Linked DNA regions of Pleomorphomonas sp. T1.2MG-36. The protein of the gene in region 1 interacts with the protein of each later gene in a pairwise test. Links are inferred from orthologs where the notes say so. Each region holds a gene or a part of one and is shown in the gene's direction. Other genes may lie near its edges. The genes, in order: araC and QQZ18_RS18565.

Region 1 (9,449 bases):
ACGGCGTTGAGCACCGAGTCGGGAGCATTCTTGCCCCAGGTGAACGGACCGTGGCCGGCCACGAGCACCATGGGCTTGGCAAGCGGGTTCTCGTTGCCGAGACGGCGGACGATGGCCTCGCCGGTGTTGGCTTCGTAGTCTGCCGTCACTTCTTCCGCCGTAAGCGGAGCCGTCAGCGGAACGGCGCCGTGGCAGTAGTCCGCATGCGTGGTGCCGAAGCAGGGGATTTCCTTGCGCGCCTGCGCCCAGGCAACGGCGTAAGGGGAATGCGTGTGGGTGACGCCACCGATGGTCGGGAAGGCGCGGTAGAGCACCAGATGCGTCTTGGTATCGGTGGAGGGATTGAGATCGCCCTCCAGCACCTTGCCGTCGGCAAGGTTCACAACCACCAGCTTGTCAGGCGTCAGCTTGTCGTAGGAGACGCCCGACGGCTTGATGACGATGTAGCCCTTCTCGCGGTCCACGCCCGAGACATTGCCCCAGGTGTGAACGACAATCTTGCGACGGTCGAGTTCCAGATTGGCCTCGCAGACCTGTTCGCGGAGTTCCTTGAGTTTCATGGATGGCTGCCTTCAGCATGATTTACTTGCCGGCCGCGACTCGTAACGACCAACAGCGCTAGATAACCCAACGATGGGCGCGGGTCTCGACAGAAGCGCCGAGCCGCAGGACCGTTGCGTTCGCGTCTGATCCTATCGCTTCGCATCTTGCCGGCAAAACTGAACGAACGACGCGCCGAGAAACGCCACGTGGTTTCGCTTATGCGTCAGCCGTGATGCGGACGAATTTCGCCCTCCAAGCGAAACGTCCAGCCTCTTCCTCCTTGTCGGCGATCGAATTCAAGCCGCTGTTATTGCTCATTTTGATTGAGAGGATTATAGTGCGCCCCATCTGCTTCCCAAAGGGCTAATCCAGCTTTTTACATGGACGATACTGCCGCCCCCCTTTCCGCACCGGCTCAGGTCGAGAGCGTCATTCGCCGTTTGTCGCTCTTGCAGGCAGGAGGGGAGACGACGGCCGACCCCTTCGTCGCTCCGCTGTTCCCCGGTTTCCACTTCGATACACGTCTCGTCGCCGGCATCACGCCGATCGAACGGGGTGGTCCGCTCGATTTCCGCATCGAGCGGCCGGACGGCATGCGCGGCTGGATCATCAACCTGACGGTCAAGGGCAGCGGCGAAGTCTTCGACGGAGAGAACCGCTTCACGGTGGAGCCGGGTGATCTCGTGCTGTTTCCGCCGGGGGCCATTCACGACTACGGGCGCGCGCCGGGGGCATCGGAATGGTGGCACCGCTGGATCTATTTCCAGCCCCGCGCCTTCTGGAGCGGCTGGCTGTCCTGGCGGGGAGCGCGCGGCGCATTCTTCGTGCAGCGGGTGGACGACAAGTCGCTGGTGGCAACGCTGGAAGCGCTGTTCGGGGAAGTGGCAAGCTGGTCGGCCAACACCGATCTGCTTTCCATGGAACTCGCCATGAACCTCCTGGAGCGGGTGATACTGCTCTGCGCCAAGAATGATCGGGCGACGGCACCGCCGGGGCACTTCGATCAGCGTCTGCTGATGGCCTGCAAGTTCGTCACCGACAATCTGCACAGGCCACTTTCGGTGGCGGAAATCGCCCAGGCGGTTTGCCTGTCGCCGTCGCGCCTGGCCCATCTGTTCACGCAGACCCTCGGCCGGTCGATCCTGAAATGGCGCGAAGAGCAGGTGATCCAGTTCGCCTGTCATCTGCTTCTGGTGACGCCGAGCCCGGTGAAGCAGATCGCCGCCCAGGTCGGCTACGAAGACCCGCTCTATTTCAGTCGCGTCTTCCGCCGCTACACCGGGTGCAGCCCCAAGGCCTTCCGGGCCGAACATGGCCGCACCCAAGGCTTGCCGTAAGTAAAATCGAGCTCGCCGTCACCCGGTCCGCTTTCCCCATGGAGAGCGGAATCGCGGGGGTGTACGCAAAGGCGCGCAAGCGGCCAGTGCTTGCCGGGTTGTTTTATGCTGTCTATAAAGGAGTGTCGCCTCGCTGCGTGAGCCCGAAGCGGCGCGATCGATACAGCGCATTCATCCATGCCGGCAACCGTTTCGGAGGGGCGCCGGTCGTGATCTTCGGGAGGCGAGAAGCCAACATGTTCAGCGTCGACGAGCTCAAGGCAGGATTCAGGGATATCTTCGGAAGCGAGCCGTTTCTCATCAGGGCCCCCGGGCGCGTCAACCTGATCGGCGAGCATACCGACTACAATGACGGCTTCATCATGCCGGCGGCGCTGGAATACGAGACCCGTGCCGCCGTTGCGCCTCGTCCGGACAGAATCCTCCGTGTCCACTCGGCCAAGATTGGTGAGACTCGGGAGTTCGATCTGGACGATCCTGCTCCCCAGCCGAAGCGCGACTGGACAGATTACGTGTTCGGTGTGGCCGTGGCGCTGGCTGGCGCCGGAAAGGCGCTCAAGGGTGCCGACATCCTGGTCGCCTCGTCGGTTCCGGTCGGTTCCGGCCTGTCGTCCTCGGCAGCGCTCGAGGTGTCGATCGGCTATAGCCTTCTGACCGTTGCCGGGCTGCCTATCGACACGGTCGAACTCGCCAAGCTCTGCCAGAAGGCCGAGAACGAGTTCGTCGGCATGCGCTGCGGCATCATGGACCAGTTCATTTCCTGCAACGGCCAGCACGATCATGCGTTGATGATCGACTGTCGCAGCCTTGAAAAGCGGCCTGTGCCGATCGATCCGCGGGCCCGCATCGTCGTCGCCAACTCGATGGTCCACCATGAACTGGCCTCGGGCGAATACAACAAGCGCCGCGCGTCCTGCGAGGAGGCGGTCCGCCTTCTCTCCCCGGTGCTCGGACCGATCAAGGCGCTGCGCGATGTGACGCCCGCCGACCTCGAAGCGAACAAGGCGCTGGTCTCGGACGTCACCTATCGTCGTGCCCGCCACATCGTCACGGAGAACGAGCGAGTGCTTGAAGCGGCCGATGCGCTGGCCGCGGGAAATCTGGCCCGTTGCGGCGCGTTGATGAACCAGTCGCACGCCTCGATGCGCGACGACTACGAGATCTCATGCGAAGAGGTCGACGTGCTGGTCGACATCGCCCAGAAGCAGCCCGGTGTGTTCGGCTCTCGCATGACCGGCGGCGGCTTCGGCGGTTGCACGGTGAGCCTTGTCGAAGCCGGCGCCGCCGATGCTTTCATGGAAAACGTGAAGGCGGCCTACGAGAAGGCGACCGGTCTCAAGTCGACCATCTTTGCCTGTTCGCCGCAGCAGGGAGTGGGCCCGCTCGCGGGCTGAGTGCACCGGCGGAGCGGTAGCCGGACGGTCCGCTCCGTTCCCTTTCCGGGACGCGCAGGCGTTCCAGCCGGTTGCCGACCGATCCATCGGCCAGGACGGAACAATCATGAACGCATTCGCCGATCATCCTCACCGCCGGTTCAACCCACTTACGGGGGAGTGGGTGTTGGTATCGCCGCACCGGGCCAAGCGTCCGTGGCAGGGGCAGGTGGAGAAGTTGCCGCCCGTCGCGGGTATCGCGCACGACCCGAAATGCAATCTCTGCACCGGCAATCTGCGCATGAACGGCGAGCGCAACCCTGACTACAAGCATACCTTCGTTTTCACCAACGACTTCGCAGCGCTGACGCCGGATGCGCCCTCCGATTATCAGAACGACGATGGGCTGATGATCGCCGAAGGCGAATCCGGTCTTTGCCGGGTGCTGTGCTTCTCACCGCGCCACGACCAGACGCTGTCGCGCATGTCGGTCGAAGAGATCACCTATGTCGTCGATGCCTGGATCGAGCAGTTCGTCGACCTCGGCTCGAAACCCGACATCGGTTCGGTGCTGATCTTCGAGAATCGCGGCGAGGCGATGGGATGCTCGCAACCGCATCCGCATGGGCAGATCTGGTCGAGCCGACATATGCCCAACGAGACCGCCAAGGAAACCGATCGTCAGCTCGCCTATTTCAAGGAAAAGGGAAGGGCGATGCTCCTCGACTACGTCGAAAAGGAGCTGAAGCTCGGCGAGCGCATCATCCATCAGAACGACCACTTCGTCGTCCTGATGCCTTACTGGGCGATCTGGCCGTTCGAGACCATGGTGCTGCCCAAGCGCCGCATGGGCGGTTTCGACGAGTTCACGACCGGCGAGCGCGCCTCGCTGGCCGACGCGCTGTCCAATATCGCCATCCGCTACGACAACCTGTTCGAGACGTCCTTCCCCTACTCGATGGGGTTCCATCAGAAGCCGACCGATGGAGAGGCGCATGAGGAGTGGATGTTCCACGCCCACTTCTACCCGCCGCTCCTGCGCTCGGCGACGGTGAAGAAGTTCATGGTCGGCTTCGAGATGCTCGGTTCGCCTCAGCGCGACCTGACGCCGGAGACGGCCGCGCAGCGACTGCGCGATCTGCCCACCATCCATTACCTCGATCGGTAATCGATCCGCTTCAATGCCTGCCCGAAATGGAACCGCCGCCGGATCGCTCCGGCGGCGGTTCCACTTTGGCTAGGGCCGTTCGATCAGGCGCTTGTCGGCTGGGCGGCCGAGGCGTGGCGCATGTTGCGGGCGCTGCGCTCGGACATCCACATCAGGCCGCGCTGGAGAGCGATGAAGCCGAACAGCAGAAGACCGATGACGATCTTGGTCCACCAGCTCGACAGCGTACCATCGAACACGATGTAGGTCTGGATCAGCCCCTGGATGCAGATGCCCAGGAAAGTACCGGCGACAAAGCCGTAGCCGCCGGTCAGCAGCGTACCGCCGATCACCACGGCGGCGATGGCGTCGAGCTCGACACCGACGGCCGCCAGCGAATAGCCGGCCGAGGTGTAGAGCGAGAAGACGATGCCCGAGAGGCCGGCAAGGAAGCCCGAAAGGGCGTAGATGCCGATCGTCGTCTTTGCCACAGGCACGCCCATGAGCTGGGCGGACGTGAGGTTGCCGCCCAGGGCGTAGACATAGGTGCCGAAGCGGGTGCGCTGGGCGATGATGATGCCGAGGGCGAATACGGCCAGCATGACCATGGCGATCAGCGTCAACCGTCCACCGCCGGGCATCCTGATGTAGATGTCCTGCAGGGTCGAATAGAACGGATGGGTGATGGGCACCGATTCCGTCGTCAGCAGATAGGAAATGCCGCGGGCGAGGAACATGCCGGCCAGCGTCACGATGAACGGCGGCATGTCCAGGAAGAAGATGACGCCCCCCATCGCCGCCCCGAAGGCGGTGGTCAGCACCAGCACGATGGCAAAGGCCGCCAGCGGATGGATGGAGGTATCCCGCAGGACCACCGACAGGAACACGCCGGTGAAGGCGATCACCGATCCAACCGACAGGTCGATGCCGCCGGACAGGATCACGAAGGTCATGCCGACCGCAGTGATGCCGAGAAAGGCGTTGTCGGTCAGCAGGTTGCCGGCGACGCGCGTCGAGAGCATGTTCGGAAACACCGAGATGCAAATGACGTAGGCCAGCACGAAGACCACAAAGGTGGCCATCAGCGGCAGGTACTTGGAGTTTTTCATCGCGCCGCGTGCTCCCTGCTTTCGGTCTTGACCGCCACCGGCTGCCGGTTGGCCCGGAAGTTGGCGATGGCCGCCTGGCTGGCAGGCGATTGGACGATCAGAATGATCAGGATGATCGCCGCCTTGATGATGAGGTTGAACTCCGGCGGGAAGCCCGCCAGGAGAATGCCGGTATTGAGCGACTGGATGATCATGGCGCCCATCAGCGAGCCGACAAGCGAGAAGCGACCACCGAGCAGCGACGTTCCGCCGATCACCACCGCCAGGATGGCATCCATCTCAAGCCAGAGACCGGCGTTGTTGGCGTCGGCGCCCTTGATATCGGCGGCGGCGATAACGCCGGCGACGGCCGCGCAGAGCCCGGACACCGCGTAGACGGCGAGTAGGATGACGCGGGAATTGACACCCGACAGCGTGGAGGCGCGCCGGTTGACGCCGATCGCCTCGATCAGCAGCCCGAGCGCCGAGCGCCGAATGACCAGGATCGCCAGGATCGCAATGACGATCCAGATGATGACCGGCATCGGCAGGTTCAGGAACGAGCCGGAACCGACGAAGATCAGTTCGGGCTTGTCGTTGAAAGTCAGAATGACGCCTTCGGTGATGAGCTGGGCGATGCCTCGGCCGGCCACCATCAGGATCAGCGTGGCGATGATCGGCTGAATGTCCAGCAGGGCGACCAGAGCGCCGTTCCAGATGCCGCAGACGAGGCCGACGAACAGCGCTCCGGCGAGCGTCGCAGGAAGCGAGTAGCCGGAGGTGATCAGCGACGCCGCGACGGCGCCGACGATGGCCATTACGGCACCGACGGAAAGATCGATGCCCTTGGTCGCGATCACCAGCGTCATGCCGATGGCCAGAAGGGTGACCGGCGCGCCGCGGTTGAGCACGTCGATCAGCGAACCGTAGAGGCGGCCGTTCTGGATCTCGATGGAAAAGAAGCCCGGCGAAATGATCGCGTTGAGCGCAAGGATCACCGCCAGGACGATAATCTGGGGTGTCCGCTCACGGACGATGGTAGGAACGGCCATTACGCTGCCTCCCCGGTCGCGCCATGCGAAGCGATGGCCTTCATGATTTGGTCGGTGGAAATCTCCTCGCCGGTCAGCTCGCTGACCATCTTGCGGTCTCTCAGCACGATGATGCGGGAGGAATAGCCGACGAGTTCGCCGAGTTCCGACGAGATGACCAGAAGGGCCATCCCGCGCTCGCAGAGATCGATGATCAGGCGAATGATCTCGGCATGGGCGCCGACGTCGATGCCGCGGGTCGGCTCATCGAGGATGAGGAAGCGCGGATTGGTTGCGAGCCAGCGGGCCAGCAGGACCTTTTGCTGATTGCCGCCGGACAGGAACTTGATCGGCTTCTCGCGGTCGGACGTGCGGATGTCCAGGGCGGCGATGTAGCGATCGGCAAGCGCCTCCTGCTCGGAGCGGGAGAGGGGACGCATCCAGCCGCGCTGAGCCTGAAGCGCGAAGATGATGTTCTCGCGCACCGACAGGTCGCCGACGATGCCGTCGGTCTTGCGGTCCTCCGGACAGAAGGCGAAGCCCTGAGCGATTGCCTTGCGCGGCGAGGACATGTTGACCGGCGTGCCGGCGACGCTGATGGTGCCGCTGTCGGCGCGCTCGATGCCGAACACGAGCTGTGCCGTTTCCGTGCGGCCGGAGCCGAGGAGACCGGCGATGCCGACCACTTCGCCCTGGCGGATGTCGAGGTCGATCGGATCGACGTTTCCGCGCTTGCCAAGCCCGCGTAGCGAGACCAGCGGTTCGGTCTTGGCCGTGTTGGGGTCGATCGTACGCTTGATGTCGGCTTCGAGCTGGCGGCCCAGCATCATGGAGACCAGCTTCAAGCGATCGAGACCGGCTACAGGCACGGTATCGATCAGCCGGCCGTTGCGCAGCACCGTAATGGTGTCAGCGATCTCGTAGACCTGATCGAGGAAATGGCTGATGAAGATGATGCCCATGCCGCGCGCACGAAGCTGGCGGACCACGGCGAACAGCATTTCCACTTCGTGGGCGTCGAGGCTGGCGGTCGGTTCGTCCAGCACGAGCACCTTGCCGGAAATGTCGACCGCGCGGGCGATGGCGACAACCTGCTGGATGGCGACCGAGAAGTTGGCGAGCGGTGCTGTGACGTCGATACCGAGGCCATAGGTGTCGAGGATGGCGCGCGAGCGGCGGTTCATCTCACGCACATCGGTCAGGCCGAAACGCTTGGGCTCGCGTCCAAGGAAAAGGTTCTCGGCCACCGTGAGGTTGGTCAGAAGGTTGACCTCCTGATAGACGGTGCCGATGCCAAGCTTCTGGGCGTCGACGACGTCGCGCGGATAGATGGGCGTTCCTTCGAGCAGGACCTCGCCCTCGTCGCGGCGGTAGGCACCCGTGATGATCTTGATAAGCGTCGATTTGCCCGCGCCGTTCTCGCCGAGAAGAGCGTGCACTTCACCGGCCTGAAGCGTGAAGTCGACATTTTCGAGCGCGGATACGCCAAGAAAGGCCTTGCTGACTCCGCGCACGGATAGCAGGGGCTGAGCGTTCGCCATGATAGCTGGTCCAACTATTGCCGATCAAAGAAACGGGCCGCCCTCCGATGCGACGGCCTCACCCCGAGGGACAAGCCCGCCGACAGCCGGAAAAAGCGGCCCGGCAATAAAGGGGAACGCCGCCCATTACGAAAAGGGGCGGCGCTCCGGGACGGTATCAGTAACCGAGGCCCTTCTTCTCGTCGTAGACCTTCTGCGGGTCATCAGCCGGCGTGTAGAGCTTGGACTCGGTCTGGATCCACTTGGCGGGCTCCTTCTTGTCCTTGAGATAGGCGTCAAGGGCATCGAAGGCCGGGCCGGCCATGTTCGGGGTCAGTTCGACGGTGGCGTTGGCTTCACCGGCGACGAAGGCCTGGAAGATATCCGGAACGGCGTCGACGGAGACGACGAGGATGTCTTTGCCCGGCTTCAGGCCAGCTTCCTTGATCGCCTGGATGGCGCCGACGGCCATGTCGTCATTGTGGGCGTAAAGAGCGCAGATGTTCTTGCCGCCGCCTTCAGCCTTGATGAAGCTTTCCATGACTTCCTTACCCTTGGTGCGGGTGAAGTCACCGGTCTGGCTGCGGATGATCTTCAGGTTGGCGTGGCTGGCGATAGCCTCGTCAAAGCCCTTCTTGCGGTTGATGGCCGGCGACGAGCCCGTCGTGCCCTGGAGCTCGACGATGTTGCACGGCTTGTCGCCGACTTCCTTCACGAGCCAATCGCCGGCAACCTTGCCTTCGAAGACCGTGTCGGACGTGACGGCGGTGAGATAGAGGTCCTGGGGAGCATCGACGGTACGGTCGAGCAGGATCACCGGAATATTGGCTTCCTTGGCTTCCTTGAGGACGGCATCCCAACCGGTGGCGACCACCGGAGCGATCAGGATCGCGTCAACGCCCTGGGCGATGAACGAACGAACGGCCTTGATCTGGTTTTCCTGCTTCTGCTGGGCGTCGGCGAACTTCAGGTCGATGCCGCGCTTCTGAGCTTCGAGCTTGGTAACGCTCGTCTCGGCAGCGCGCCAGCCGGATTCCGAACCGATCTGCGAGAAGCCAACGGTCAGCGCAAAGGCAGACGAAACGGAAAGAGCCGTCGCAAAGGCGGTCGCGGCGAGCAAGTTAAGAGTGCGCATTCTCTCCTCCACATTTTATCCGGGAGCGGCCGAAGGCCTTATCACTCCCCGGACGCCGGCCTCCACACCGGCTAGGGACAAGTTAACCCAGTGGGCATTTTAGCAAAAGAGACAAATCAGTCTCCTTCATGGAAGATTCTGCTGATCCGCATGAATTTGAGACCTATACTAAGGTATAATATCCGGGTCTGGATTTGGGTTTTTAAGGGCTCTTCTGGCAAAATACCGGCGATATGATCGTCCAATCCAATGATGATCGACTTGTTCCGCTTTTC
Region 2 (13,122 bases), on another replicon or contig:
TGTCCTCAATGGGACCGCCTCGATAAGCCGTGAGGTGCGCGACCGCGTTCTGGCCGTGGCACGCGATCTCGGCTATCTCGACCAGCGGCGAGCCAAGGCGACCATCGCCACCATGGAGCGCGTGGTCGTCGCCTTCGATCGGAACTTCGAAACTTCGGGCGACGCCGCTTTCCGCAATCGAGCCCTCTACCAGGGGCTCAAGCGGGAATGCGAACGACGGTCGCTCAAGATCACGACCTCCATTTCCGATGGGACCGGTTTTGACGCCGACAAGGTGGAAGAGATCGCCCGCACCGAGAAAGCCAGCGGCGTCATCCTGATGAGCTGCGGCGAAAAGCTCGATCTCGGCGACCTCGTCAAGACGGGCCTGTCGATGGTGGTCATGAACGGCGAGGAGCAACTGCGACGGGCCGACGCGGTCGTACCGGCCAATGGGTTCGCCGCCAGTGTCGCGGTCCGGCACCTGATCGATGCGGGACACCGCCACGTATTGATGCTGGGCACGACGGGCCGCGATCATCTGACGACACGGCGCACCGGGTTTGCCGAAGCGATCGAAGCCCACGAGCTGAACGCCCACGAGACCATCACCGCCGCCGAGGACAGCGTGGAGGCCGGCGAGGCAGCCGTGGCGGCGCGGCTTGGCGAAACCGGCGATCTCGGCGGCGCAACCGCCATCTTCTGTCTTTCGGACCCGCTGGCCGAAGGGGCCTTGAAGGCACTTTCGGCCGCCGGTCTCGATGTGCCGGCCGACGTGTCGGTGATCGGTTGCGACGGCATACGGGAAGCCCGGCCGACCGGTCTTGCCACCGTCAGTGTCGGCTACGAGCAACTTGCCGTATCGGCCTTGGCCATCATGGAATCGCGGCTCATGGTCCCCAAGCCGGCTCGTTCCTGCATCCTGGTAGAGTTCGGCACGGAACTCATCGCGGGCACCACCGTTGGGCCACCACCCGGCGAGCGCACACCACGAAAAGTCGGCGGCATGGTACCGGCGCGTGGCAGGCGAAGTCGTCGCGGCAGCATCGGCGGGGGAGGGCCGCATGCACGTCTTGTTCTTAATCGATTCCACTGATCTCAGACGCTGGCAGGCCGAAGCGATCGCGGGCGTCCTGGCCGCCACCGGCGGCAGCGGCGCCATTGCCACGGTAGCCGGCCCGCCACCTGCCAGTCTGCTCGATTTCTGTCTTGCCTTCGAGGCTCTCGCCTTTCGCCGGCCCCTCAACGAACCGCTTGCGCGGCTGTCGCCCTCCGCGCTCGGCCTGTCCGTCGGCGATGAGGATGCCGATCTCGTCGTCGATCTGGCTGCCGCGACCGATATCTCTCGCGACCGGCTGCTGATCAGCGTAAGCGGGACCGGAGTGGCGGCCGGCGCCGCGGACGCCATCATGGCCGGAGAGGAGCCGTTTCTCGATCTCATTGCGGTTACCGGCGAGACCCACCGCCTGGTCGGCCGCTGGCACATCGCCGTTGAGGACCGGCGGCAACTCGGATCGGGAATGTCCATCACCACCGGCCGGGCAATCGAGATGCTGACGCTGGCAGCCGGGCATCTGGCCGGCGGCGCCACGCTCCACGATCTCACGCTGCCGCGTGTGGAGACCGATCCGCCGCCCCGCCGAACCGGCAATCCGGGCCGCTTCGCCGCCACCACCTTCGCACGGTCGCTCGCCAGTCGCCTGGAGCGCCTCGTGCGCAACCCGCCCAACTGGGCGGTAGCCTGGCGGACCGACGAGACCGGCGACGATGCGTTGCCGACCATTGCCGGGCGTCCCTGGCGGCGGCTCGCCGATGACGGCGAGCGCTTTTACGCCGACCCCTTTCTGGTGCGACAGGGTGACCGCACCGTCCTGCTGGTGGAAGAATTTCCGTTCGCGACGCAAAAGGGCATCATATCGGCGGTTGACGTCGGTACCGGCGGCCCCATCGGTACGCCGCGACCGGTGATCGAGGGCAACTGCCATCTGTCCTACCCCTTCGTCTTCGAGGAGGACGGCACGCTCTACATGATCCCGGAAACGTCCGGACAGCGTCAGGTTCAGCTTTGGCGGGCAGTCGAGTTTCCCGACCGCTGGGAGCAGGTGGCGGTCCTGATCGACGACATCGACCTTGGGGACGCCACGTTGCTTCAGGCCAACGGCCGCCGCCATCTGTTCGGCACCGTGCGCCCGAACTGGGGCTCCAGCTGGGATGGGCTTGCCATCTTCACGGCCGAGACTCTCACCGGTCCGTGGGTTCCATTGTTCGCCGGCCCGGCCAAGGTCGACGTCGCGTCGGCGCGACCGGCCGGCCGGATGTTCTCGCTCGGCGCGAACATCATTCGGCCCTTTCAGGACAGCGCCGGCGGCTATGGCGCCGGCCTCGGCTTCGCCCGCATCGATCGTCTCGATGCCGGGGGATATGCCGAGACCGCGCTTGTGGCGTTGCGGCCGGCGCCGCCGCTTTCAGGCCTTCACACCTACAACCGAGGCGCGGGCTTCGAGGTGATCGACGTCATAGCCGGCGGCGGGACGGACGTCGTCGTCCCATAGTGCGGGCCGACGTTCAGGTTGCGATTACCAGCGGTGACGGCGCGGGCCGCAATCCATGACCTGCATCCGCTGATAGCGGACAATCCGGCCCCACGGATCGACGACCGGCCGATCGACCCAGCGCGGCCTGCACATCGGCGGCGGTCCCCAGTTGTGACCCGGCGGTCCCCAACCCGGCCGGCCCCAACCCGGCCCGGGAGGCGGGGGCGCCCCCCACCCCCAACGCGGGGGCGGGGGCGGCATGCGCGGACCGTCGTGATAGCCAAAATAGAAACCATCGGCTGCCGCGGTCGAAGCCGTGCCGGCGAGGCCGGCGGCAGCGACCAATGCCACCGCCAGAGAAGCGACAAGGGTATTGAGAAGACGCCTATGGAACATGGCAGGGCCCTCCTTGGAGCGCGGACTCACCGGTTTCCTGCCGGCGGGTCATCTTGAGCGGATTTCTACACCGTTTCCCTTGAACCAACCCTGAGGCCTGCGTTCATCGGCCATTCAGCTTTTCAGCCGACAGTCCGAAGCGAAAGCCGAAGCCGATGACCGATACCACCCCTCTTGTCACCATGGCGCCCGATCTCGCCGTTGCCGTCCTCGACTGGCAACGCTGGCTGGCCGATCTGCGCCGCCTCAGCCCACGCACCGTCGAGGCCTACGGCCGTGACGCGCACGATTTCGTTCGCTTCCTGACGGGGCACCTTGGCGCGCCTCCCGCCATTGTCGACCTCGGTCGGCTGTCGCCAGCGGATTATCGTGCTTTCCTCGCGCGCCGCCGACGTGACGGCCTCGCCGCGCCAAGCCTCGCACGCGGCCTCTCCGGCATTCGTTCGCTGATTCGGTTCCTCGAGAAGCGAGGGGAAGCAACCAGCGCCGCCGTCTCCGCTATCGCGGCGCCGAAAGCACCCCGCCGGTTACCGCGCCCGCTCGGCGTTTCCGACGCGCTTTCCATCGTGTCCGAAGCCGGAGCACTGGTGGACGAGCCATGGATCGCCGCGCGCGACGCCGCCGTGCTGGCGCTGCTCTACGGCGCCGGTCTGCGCATTTCCGAGGCTCTTTCACTGACCGCCGCCGAAGCGCCGCCGGAAGCGGGCGGCGCGGTGCGCGTCACCGGCAAGGGTGGCAAGACGAGACTTGTCCCCGTGCTGCCCGCGGTCGGTCGGGCCGTGGCGGCCTACATTCGCCTCGTCCCCTTCCGTCTCGCCCCGCAGGAGCCCCTGTTTCGCGGCGCAAAGGGAGGGCCGCTGTCGCCCCGCATCATCCAGCTCGCCGTTCAACGCCTGCGCGGCGCCCTTGGTCTTCCCGAAACGGCGACACCACACGCGCTCCGGCACTCGTTCGCCACGCATCTTCTCGGGTCCGGGGGCGATCTCCGCACCATCCAGGAACTGTTGGGCCACGCCAACCTGTCGACGACGCAGGTCTACACCTCGGTCGACGCCGAACGGTTGGTCGCCGCCTGGAAGGGCGCACATCCGCGCGCATGAGGCAGGATACCCGTTTCGCCGATCGGCTTTCCTTGGCCTGCCCGATGGCTTAAGGCTTGCGACTTAAGTCCACCTCCCGGGAGGCCCATCAGGGCCATCGCCTCTTGAACGCTTCCGCTGCTCCCTCAACCGATACGCCTTGGCTCGGCTACGGATTCGCCGCTCTCGGAGCCGTGCTGTTCGCCGCCAAGGGCATCCTCATCAAGCTCGCCTTTGCCGAGGGCGTGGACACGCTGACGCTGCTAGCGCTCCGAATGGGGCTCTCCGTGCCCGTCTACGTTGCCGTCGGCGTTCTGGCCTATGCCCGGGAGCGCCAGCGGGCGGTGCCGATGCCGGCCTATGCCAAGGCGTTGCTGATCGGGGTGATCGGCTACTGGTTTTCGTCCTATGCCGACTTCAAGGGCCTGGAGACGCTGACGCCGCAGTTCGAGCGGCTGATTCTCTTCACCTATCCGCTGTTCGTGCTGCTGCTCGGCGCGGCCCTGTTCCACATGCCGCTGCGCTGGAAGCCGCTCGCCGCCTTTGGCATCGCCTATCTGGGCCTCGCCGTGGTGTTCCTGGCCGACTTTAAGACGGGCGGTGGCGACATCGTCGTCGGCGCGCTCTGGGTATTGGGCGCCGCCGTCACCTTCGCGCTTTATCAGCTGCTGGCCGGAGGCAGCATTGCCGTCATGGGGGCGCCTCTGTTCACCTCGGTCGCCATGACCGGTGCGGCGGCGGTGATCCTGATGCTGTTTCTTCTCACGCACCCGCTATCGGCCCTCGTCGTGTCCAGCCGCGCCTTTGCGCTCGCCGTGGCGCTGGCCATCGGCGCGACGATATTGCCCAGCTTCCTGATGAGCGCCGCGCTGTCGCGCATTTCGGCGGCGGCCAACTCCACCATCGGCACGCTGTCGCCGGTGGTGACGCTGTTCCTCGCCGTGCTGATCCTGGGCGAGCCGTTGCGCGGCGTCGATCTTCTCGGCACCGCGCTGGTGGTGGGCGGCGTCGGGCTGTTCACCATCGTCGACCGGCGCCGCTGACCGTCAGGCGTGAATTGCTCGCTTGTCGACGGCGAGCGCCGCTTCCTTCACCGCCTCCGACAGCGTCGGATGGGCATGACAGGTACGGGCAAGATCCTCGGCCGATCCGGAGAACTCCATCAGCACCGCCGCCTCGGCGATCGCTTCGCCGGCGCCCGGTCCGACAATGTGTACGCCGAGCACGCGGTCGGTGTCGGCATGGGCCAGCACCTTGACGAAGCCATCGGTCTTGAGGATCGACTTGGCGCGGCCGTTGGCGATGTAGCTGAACTTGCCGACCTTATAGGGCACGCCGGCGGTCTTCAGATCTTCCTCGGTCCGGCCGACGGCGGCGACCTCGGGCGACGTGTAGACCACCGCCGGGATCACGTCGTAATTGACGTGGCCCGCCTTGCCGGCCAGGAGTTCGGCCACGGCGATACCTTCGTCTTCGGCCTTGTGGGCGAGCATGGGCCCGGCAACGACATCGCCGATGGCGTAGATGCCCGGCACGTTCGTCGCGTAATGGCCATCGATCTCAACGCGCCCCTTGCCGTCGAGCTTGACGCCGACTTCGGCAAGGCCGAGACCCTCGGTAAAGGGTTTGCGGCCGACCGCCACCAGCACGACGTCGGCATCGACGGTTTCCGCCTCGCCCCCGGCGGCGGGCTCGAAACGCACCTTTCCGCCGTCGACGCCGGTTACCTTGCGCCCGAGCTTGAAGGCAAATCCCTGACGCTCCAGGAGTTTCTGGAAGGTCTTCGCCACCTCTCCGTCGAGGCCTGGAAGGATACGGTCGAGATACTCGATCACCGTGACGCGCGCGCCCAGGCGCTGCCAGACCGAGCCGAGTTCGAGGCCGATGACGCCGGCACCGATCACCACCAGATGCCCGGGCACCTTTTCCAGCGACAGCGCGCCGGTCGAGGAGACCACGCTCTTCTCGTCAATGGCGATGCCGGGCAAGCCCGCCACATCGGAGCCGGTGGCAATCAGAATGCTCCTCGCTTCGACGACCGTCTTGTCGTCGCCTTCGCCAGTCACTTCCACCTTGCCCGCGGCGACGATGCGGCCGGTACCGCGATGGACGGTGATCTTGTTCTTCTTGAAGAGGAAATCGATGCCCTGGACGTTGCTGCGGACGGTTGCGTCCTTGTGGCCCATCATGGCCGGCAGATCGAGTTCGGGCTCTCCGACCTTGACGCCGAGCTTGGCGAAGACGTGCCCGGCCTCGTGGAACATCTCGGACGCATGCAACAGCGCCTTGGACGGAATGCAGCCGACATTGAGACAGGTGCCGCCGTGGCTCGCGCGCTTTTCGACGACGGCGACGTTCATGCCGAGCTGGGAGGCGCGGATGGCTGCCACATAACCGCCGGGACCGGTACCGATGACAACGAGATCGAAGGACATGAAGGCACTCCTCTGAGGCTGCAGCGGCTTGTGTTCAGGTGCGCAGTGCGGGGGACTCACTCGGCTCGGGAAAGAGCCAGACGGATGCTGAAGGCGATGAAGACAGCACCGGTTACGCGATTGATCCAGAGGCCGGCTCGCGAAAAGGCGTTTCTCACCCTGGGCATGGTCAGAAAGCAGGACACGGCGGAGAACCAAAGAATGAGACAGGCCGCCATGACCAAGCCGTAGCCGCCCTTTACCAGCGCCGGGGTCTGGTGACTGACCAGCGCGGAGAACAGGGACAGGAAGAACAGTATCGGCTTGGGATTGAGGGCATTGGTCAGGAAGCCGAGACCGAAGGCCCTGAGATTGCTCGTGGGCACCGCAAGCCGGGTGCCGGGCTCCGGCAACGTCGGTGCGGGCGCTCGCAGCGCCATGATGCCCATGTAGGCCAGATAGGCGGCACCGGCCCACTTGATCACCGAGAACAGCAGCAAGGACTGGGAGACGATCAGCCCCAGACCGAGGATGGTGTAGGTGAGGTGGAACAGCAGCGAGGTACCGACGCCGAAGGCCGTGAGGATACCGGCCCGCCTGCCGTGAACGAGGCTCTGCCGCATGACCATGGCGGTGTCCGCGCCGGGTGCCACGATGGCAAAGGAGAAGACCGCCATGACGCCGGCAAGCTCGCCGAGATAAGGAGACATCGGTTTCCTTTCGATTGCCGCATCGCCCCCGTCGAGGGCGGCGGACCGCAGGCGGGCGCCGACAGGCATCCTCCCTCCGCCTTGGAGGGAGGCCTGAGTGCGGCGCCGATCGTCAGAGGTCGAGAACGAGCCGCTGCGGCTCCTCGAGGTTCTCCTTGACGCGGACGAGGAAGGTCACGGCTTCCTTGCCGTCGATGACACGGTGATCGTAGGACAGCGCCAGATACATCATCGGCCGGATCTCGATCTTGCCACCCACCACCATCGGCCGTTCCTGGATCTTGTGCATGCCCAGGATGCCCGACTGCGGCGCGTTGAGAATCGGCGTCGACATCAGCGAGCCGTAGACGCCGCCGTTGGAGATGGTGAAGGTGCCCCCCTGCATCTCCTCGATGCGGAGTAGACCGTCGCGGGCGCGCTTGCCGTACTCGCCGATCTTCTTTTCGATGCCGGCGATGGAAAGCTGGTCCGCATCGCGGACGACCGGCACGACTAGGCCCTTGTCGGTGCCGACGGCGACGCCGACGTGGTAGTAGTTCTTGTAAATGAGGTCTTCGCCATCGATCTCGGCGTTGACGGCCGGGATCTCCTTCAGCGCCTGCACCACGGCCTTCACGAAGAAGCCCATGAAGCCAAGCTTGACGCCATGCTTCTTCTCGAACAGGTCCTTGTAGGAGGCCCTGAGCGCCATCACGCCGGTCATGTCCACCTCGTTGAAGGTGGTGAGCATGGCGGCCGAGTTCTGCGCCTCCTTGAGGCGACGAGCAATGGTCTGACGGAGCTTGCTCATCCGGACTCGCTCCTCGCGGCCGGCGTCATCGGCGGCGACCGACGCACGAGGTGCCGACGGAGCGGCGGGCGCCGGGGCGGCAGTGCGAACGGCAGCGACCGCGGCCAGCACGTCCTCCTTCAGCACCTGGCCGCGCTTGCCCGAACCACTCTCCACGCTGGCGCCGGTTTCGGCCATGACGCGGGCGGCGGCGGGTGACGGCGGCACGGGCGCGGCGGTCTTGACGGGCTCGGCGGGCTTGGCCGCAGCAACAGGCTCAGCCGGCTTCACCGGCTCGGCGACCTTGGGTGCCGGAGCACCCGCGGAGGCCGCGCCAAGCGAACCCAGAAGGGCGCCGACGCCGACGGTCTCACCGGCCTCGACCAGGATTTCCGACAGCGTGCCATCGATCGGCGACGGCACTTCGATGGTCACCTTGTCGGTCTCAAGTTCGACCAGCGGCTCGTCGGCCTTGACGGCCTCGCCGACTTTCTTGAACCAGCGGCCGATGGTGGCCTCTGTAACCGATTCGCCGAGCGTCGGGACGCGGATCTCGTTGCCCATTTGAGCTTCTCTCCAGATGCGAAAGGGATGGAGGCGGCCGGTTGGCCGCCCCGATGGCCGGTCAGCCGAGCGCTTCGTCGAGGAAGGCGGCGAGCTGGGCGAGGTGCTTGGACATCAAGCCCGTGGCGGTGGCGGCGGCCGGAGCCCGGCCGGCATAGCGGGCGCGGGGGGTCTTGGCGCCAATCTGCTTCAGAACCCATTCGAGATAGGGGTCGATGAAGGTCCAGGAGCCCATGTTCTTGGGCTCCTCCTGACACCAGACGTGCTCGGCGTTCGGGAAGCGACCGAGCTCATTGACCAGCGCCTTGGCCGGGAAGGGATAGAGCTGCTCGACGCGGAGGAGATAGACATCGTCGATGCCGCGCTTCTCGCGTTCCTCGAGGAGATCGTAATAGACCTTGCCGGAGCACATCACCACGCGGCGAATTTCGGCGTCCGGCTTCAGGCGCACGGTCACCGTTTCCGGATCCGACTCGGCATGATCCCAGAGCAGCCGGTGGAAGGAGGTCTCCGCTCCCATATCGGCGAGCTTGGACACCGCCCGCTTGTGGCGCAGCAACGACTTCGGCGTCATCAGGATCAGCGGCTTGCGGAAATCGCGCGTCAGCTGCCGCCTGAGGATATGGAAGTAGTTGGCCGGCGTCGTGCAGTTGGCGACCTGCATGTTGTCTTCGGCACAGAGTTGCAGCCAGCGTTCGAGACGGCCGGACGAATGCTCCGGCCCCTGCCCCTCATAGCCATGCGGCAGCAGGCAGACGAGGCCGGACATTCTCAGCCACTTGCGCTCACCGCCGGAGATGAACTGGTCGAACACCACCTGCGCACCGTTGGCGAAGTCGCCGAACTGCGCTTCCCAAAGGGTGAGCGCGTTGGGGCGGGCCAGCGAGTAACCGTATTCGAAGCCGAGCACCGCCTCTTCCGACAGCATCGAGTTGATGACTTCGAAGGGCGCCTGTTCCGGCGAGAGATTGGCGAGCGGAATATAGCGGGCTTCGGTCTCCTGATCGTAGAGCACGCTGTGACGCTGGCTGAAGGTACCGCGTTCGCAGTCCTGGCCCGACAGGCGGATCTTGTGACCGCCGAAGGCGAGCGAGCCGAAGGCCAGGGCCTCGCCAAGCGCCCAGTCGATGCCCTCGCCGGTCTCGATCGCCTTCTTGCGAGCGTCGAGGAAGCGCTGGATGGTGCGGTGAACGTTGAACGTCGGCGGCACCGTGTTGATCTTGAGACCAATCTCCTTGAGCGTCTCGATGTTGACGCCAGACTGGCCGCGCCGCTGTTCGTCGAAGCTGTCGGCCACCCTGAGGCCGGCCCAGGCGCCATCGAGCCAGTCGGCCTTGTTGGGCTTGTAGGCCTGTCCCGCCTCGTACTCCTGGTCGAGCCTCTGGCGGAAGGCGGCCTGCATGCCGATGACTTCGTCCTGGGTGACCGTACCCTCGTCGATCAGCTTCTTGGCGTAGATCTGCAGGGTCGTCGCATGGCCGCGGATCTTGGAATACATGATCGGCTGGGTGAAGCCCGGCTCGTCGCCTTCGTTGTGACCGAAGCGACGGTAGCAGATCATGTCGATCACCACCGGCTTGTGGAACTTCTGACGGTAGTCGATGGCGACCTTGGCGGCATAGACCACCGCCTCTGGATCGTCGCCGTTGACGTGCAGGATCGGCGCCTCGACCATCTTGGCCACATCGGACGGATAGGGCGAAGACCGCGAGAAATGCGGGTTGGTGGTGAAGCCGATCTGGTTGTTGACGATGAAGTGGATCGAACCGCCGACGCGGTGACCGCGCAGTTGGCTGAGGCCGAAGCACTCGGCAACCACGCCTTGACCGGCGAAGGCCGCATCACCGTGGAGCAGCAAGGGCAGCACCTTGACCCGCTCACGCAACGGGATGATGTCGCCCTCCCAGACCGTGGTGGAGACGTCTTGCTTGGCGCGGACCTTGCCGAGCACCACCGGATTGACGATCTCGAGGTGCGACGGGTTGGGCGTCAGGCTGAGGTGAACCTTGTTGCCATCGAACTCGCGATCCGAGGATGCACCGAGGTGATACTTGACGTCACCCGAGCCTTCGACGTCGTCAGGGGCGTAGGAGCCGCCCTTGAACTCGTGGAACAGCGCCCGGTGCGGCTTGCCCATCACCTGCGTCAGCACGTTGAGGCGACCACGATGCGGCATGCCGAGGACAATCTCCTTCACGCCGAGATTGCCGCCACGCTTGATGATCTGCTCAAGCGCCGGAATCAGGCTTTCGCCGCCGTCGAGGCCGAAGCGCTTGGTGCCGGTGTACTTGACGTCCAGAAACTTCTCGAAGCCCTCGGCTTCGATCAGCTTGTTCAGAATGGCCTTCTTGCCATTATCGGTAAACTCGATCTGCTTGTCCGGCCCTTCGATGCGCTCCTGGATCCAGGCCTTCTCCTCCGGCGAGGAGATATGCATGAACTCGTAGCCGATCGTGCCGCAGTAGGTGCGCTTCAGGATATCGATCATCTGGCGCACGGTGGCGTATTCGAGGCCGAGCACGTGATCGATGAAGATGGGCCGGTCCATGTCGGCTTCGGTGAAACCGTAGCTCGTCGGATGCAGCTCCTCATGGTCGAGCTTCTTGGCGACGCCGATCGGGTCGAGATCGGCATGGAGATGGCCGCGCATGCGATAGGCGCGAATCATCATGATGGCGCGCACCGAATCGAGCGTCGCCTGCCGGAGCTCCTCGGCGCTGATGCCGGCCGGCTGCGCCTTCGCCTCGATCTTCTTTTCGAGGACCTTGCTGGCTTCTGGCCAGTTGCCGTCAAGCGCGGAGACCAGTTCGCCATTGACCTTCGGCGGCCAGTCGGACCGCGTCCAGCTGGCGCCCCGCGCGCCGCGCGCCGTCGCCGGCTCGGAAAGGGCGTCGAAGAACTCCCGCCATTCGGGATCGACCGACGTGGGATCGGCAAGGTAGCGAGCCTCAAGCGCCTCGATATAGGCGGCGTTGCCGCCATAGAGGAACGAGGTTCCGGCGAAAGCGTCGTTATCGTTCTGCCGTGCCATATGCGTTTCGGAGCCGTCCGCTCCGCCCTCGCGTTCCGGCGAAAGCAGGATCGCTTCGCCGTGGGTAGATGGGGACCCCGCGGGCGGCGGCAATCGGCCCCCGCGGCGTCCTTTCGGATGGTGAGACGCTACGCCTCAACCCTTCAGGCGTTCGGCCAGCGTACGGCCGAGCTGCGCCGGTGACGGCGACACGACAATGCCCGCCGCCTCCATGGCGGCGATCTTGTCCTCGGCCCCTCCCTTGCCGCCGGAAATCACGGCGCCGGCGTGGCCCATGGTGCGGCCGGGCGGCGCCGTGCGGCCGGCGATGAACCCGACCGTCGGCTTCATGCGGCCGCGCTTGGCCTCGTCTCTCAGGAACTCGGCAGCCGCCTCTTCGGCCGAGCCGCCGATTTCGCCGATCATGACGATCGACTTCGTCTCGGGATCGGCGAGGAACAGCTCCAGCACGTCGATGAACTCGGTACCCTTCACCGGGTCTCCGCCGATGCCGACGGCGGTCGTCTGGCCAAGGCCTTCGTTCGTCGTCTGGAACACCGCCTCATAGGTCAAGGTTCCCGAACGCGACACGATACCCACAGAACCGCGCCGGAAGATGGAGCCGGGCATGATGCCGATCTTGCACTCGCCGGGCGTCAGCACGCCCGGGCAGTTGGGGCCGAGCAGACGCGACGTCGAGCGGTCGAGCCGGGCCTTCACCTTCACCATGTCGAGCACGGGAATGCCTTCGGTGATGGTGACGATCAGCGGCATTTCCGCCTCGATCGCCTCGATGATCGAGGCGCCGGCCGCCTTGGGCGGCACGTAGACGACGGAGGCGTTGGCTCCGGTCTTCTCACGCGCCTCGGCGACGGTGTCGAACACCGGCAGAACCGCCTTGCTGCCGTCGGGCAGCGTGCCTTCCCAGGTCGATCCGCCTTTTCCGGGCGTGACGCCGGCGACCATCCTGGTGCCGCAGTAGCCGAGTGCCTGCTCCGTGTGGAACGTGCCGGTCTTGCCGGTCAGGCCCTGGACGATGATCTTGGTGTCCTTGTTGACGAGGATGGACATCGCGTCAGGCTCCCTTCACGGCGGCGACGATCTTGCGGGCGGCATCGTCCAGGTCGTCCGCGGCGATGACGTCGAGACCGCTTTCGGCGATGATCTTCTTGCCAAGCTCGACGTTGGTGCCTTCCAGGCGAACGACCAGAGGCACCTTCAGCCCAACCTCTCGCACGGCGGCGATGACGCCCTCGGCGATGACGTCGCATTTCATGATGCCGCCGAAGATGTTGATCAGGATGCCCTTCACGGCCGGGTCGGCGGTGATGATCTTGAAGGCCGCCGTCACCTTCTCGCGGGAAGCGCCGCCGCCGACATCGAGGAAGTTGGCCGGTTCGGCACCGTAGAGCTTGATGATGTCCATGGTGGCCATGGCAAGCCCGGCGCCATTGACCATGCAGCCGATATTGCCGCTGAGCGCCACGTAGGCGAGATCGTGCTTGTGGGCCTCGATCTCCTTCGCGTCTTCCTCGGAAAGGTCGCGCAACGCCTCGACGTCGGGGTGACGGAACAGCGCGTTGCCGTCGAAGGACACCTTGGCGTCGAGCAGACGCAGATGACCATCCTTCAGCACGATCAGCGGATTGATCTCCAGGAGGCTCATG

What was found.
Region 2: the proteins of araC (region 1) and QQZ18_RS18565 interact in binary tests that used the Escherichia coli proteins (3 or more experiments, as listed by UniProt). The link is inferred for Pleomorphomonas sp. T1.2MG-36 from one-to-one orthologs.

Annotation. Positions count from the first base shown.
Region 1 is NZ_CATNLY010000001.1:212,062-221,510, reverse strand. What follows is about bases 1-2,901. They hold araC (arabinose operon transcriptional regulator AraC), read left to right. Parts: upstream 1-923; coding sequence 924-1,880; downstream 1,881-2,901. Other genes in these bases: QQZ18_RS01050 (galactokinase), read left to right, coding at 2,117-2,901; araD (L-ribulose-5-phosphate 4-epimerase AraD), read right to left, coding at 1-560. Outside these bases: more of QQZ18_RS01050, read left to right, coding at 2,902-3,274; QQZ18_RS01045 (UDP-glucose--hexose-1-phosphate uridylyltransferase), read left to right, coding at 3,381-4,421; galactofuranose ABC transporter, permease protein YjfF, read right to left, coding at 4,505-5,509; QQZ18_RS01035 (ABC transporter permease), read right to left, coding at 5,506-6,540; galactofuranose ABC transporter, ATP-binding protein YtfR, read right to left, coding at 6,540-8,060; galactofuranose ABC transporter, galactofuranose-binding protein YtfQ, read right to left, coding at 8,218-9,174. UniProt on the Escherichia coli protein: Transcription factor that regulates the expression of several genes involved in the transport and metabolism of L-arabinose. Functions both as a positive and a negative regulator.
Region 2 is NZ_CATNLY010000045.1:200,118-213,239, reverse strand. The notes cover bases 2,290-5,036. They hold QQZ18_RS18565 (tyrosine recombinase XerC), read left to right. Parts: upstream 2,290-3,064; coding sequence 3,065-4,009; downstream 4,010-5,036. Other genes in these bases: lpdA (dihydrolipoyl dehydrogenase), read right to left, coding at 5,035-5,036; QQZ18_RS18560 (DMT family transporter), read left to right, coding at 4,114-5,031; QQZ18_RS18570 (glucosamine inositolphosphorylceramide transferase family protein), read left to right, coding at 2,290-2,531. Also shown: QQZ18_RS18575 (LacI family DNA-binding transcriptional regulator), read left to right, coding at 1-1,075; more of QQZ18_RS18570, read left to right, coding at 1,044-2,289; more of lpdA, read right to left, coding at 5,037-6,423; QQZ18_RS18550 (LysE family transporter), read right to left, coding at 6,480-7,112; odhB (2-oxoglutarate dehydrogenase complex dihydrolipoyllysine-residue succinyltransferase), read right to left, coding at 7,225-8,445; QQZ18_RS18540 (2-oxoglutarate dehydrogenase E1 component), read right to left, coding at 8,507-11,476; sucD (succinate--CoA ligase subunit alpha), read right to left, coding at 11,612-12,526; sucC (ADP-forming succinate--CoA ligase subunit beta), read right to left, coding at 12,531-13,122. UniProt on the Escherichia coli protein: Site-specific tyrosine recombinase, which acts by catalyzing the cutting and rejoining of the recombining DNA molecules.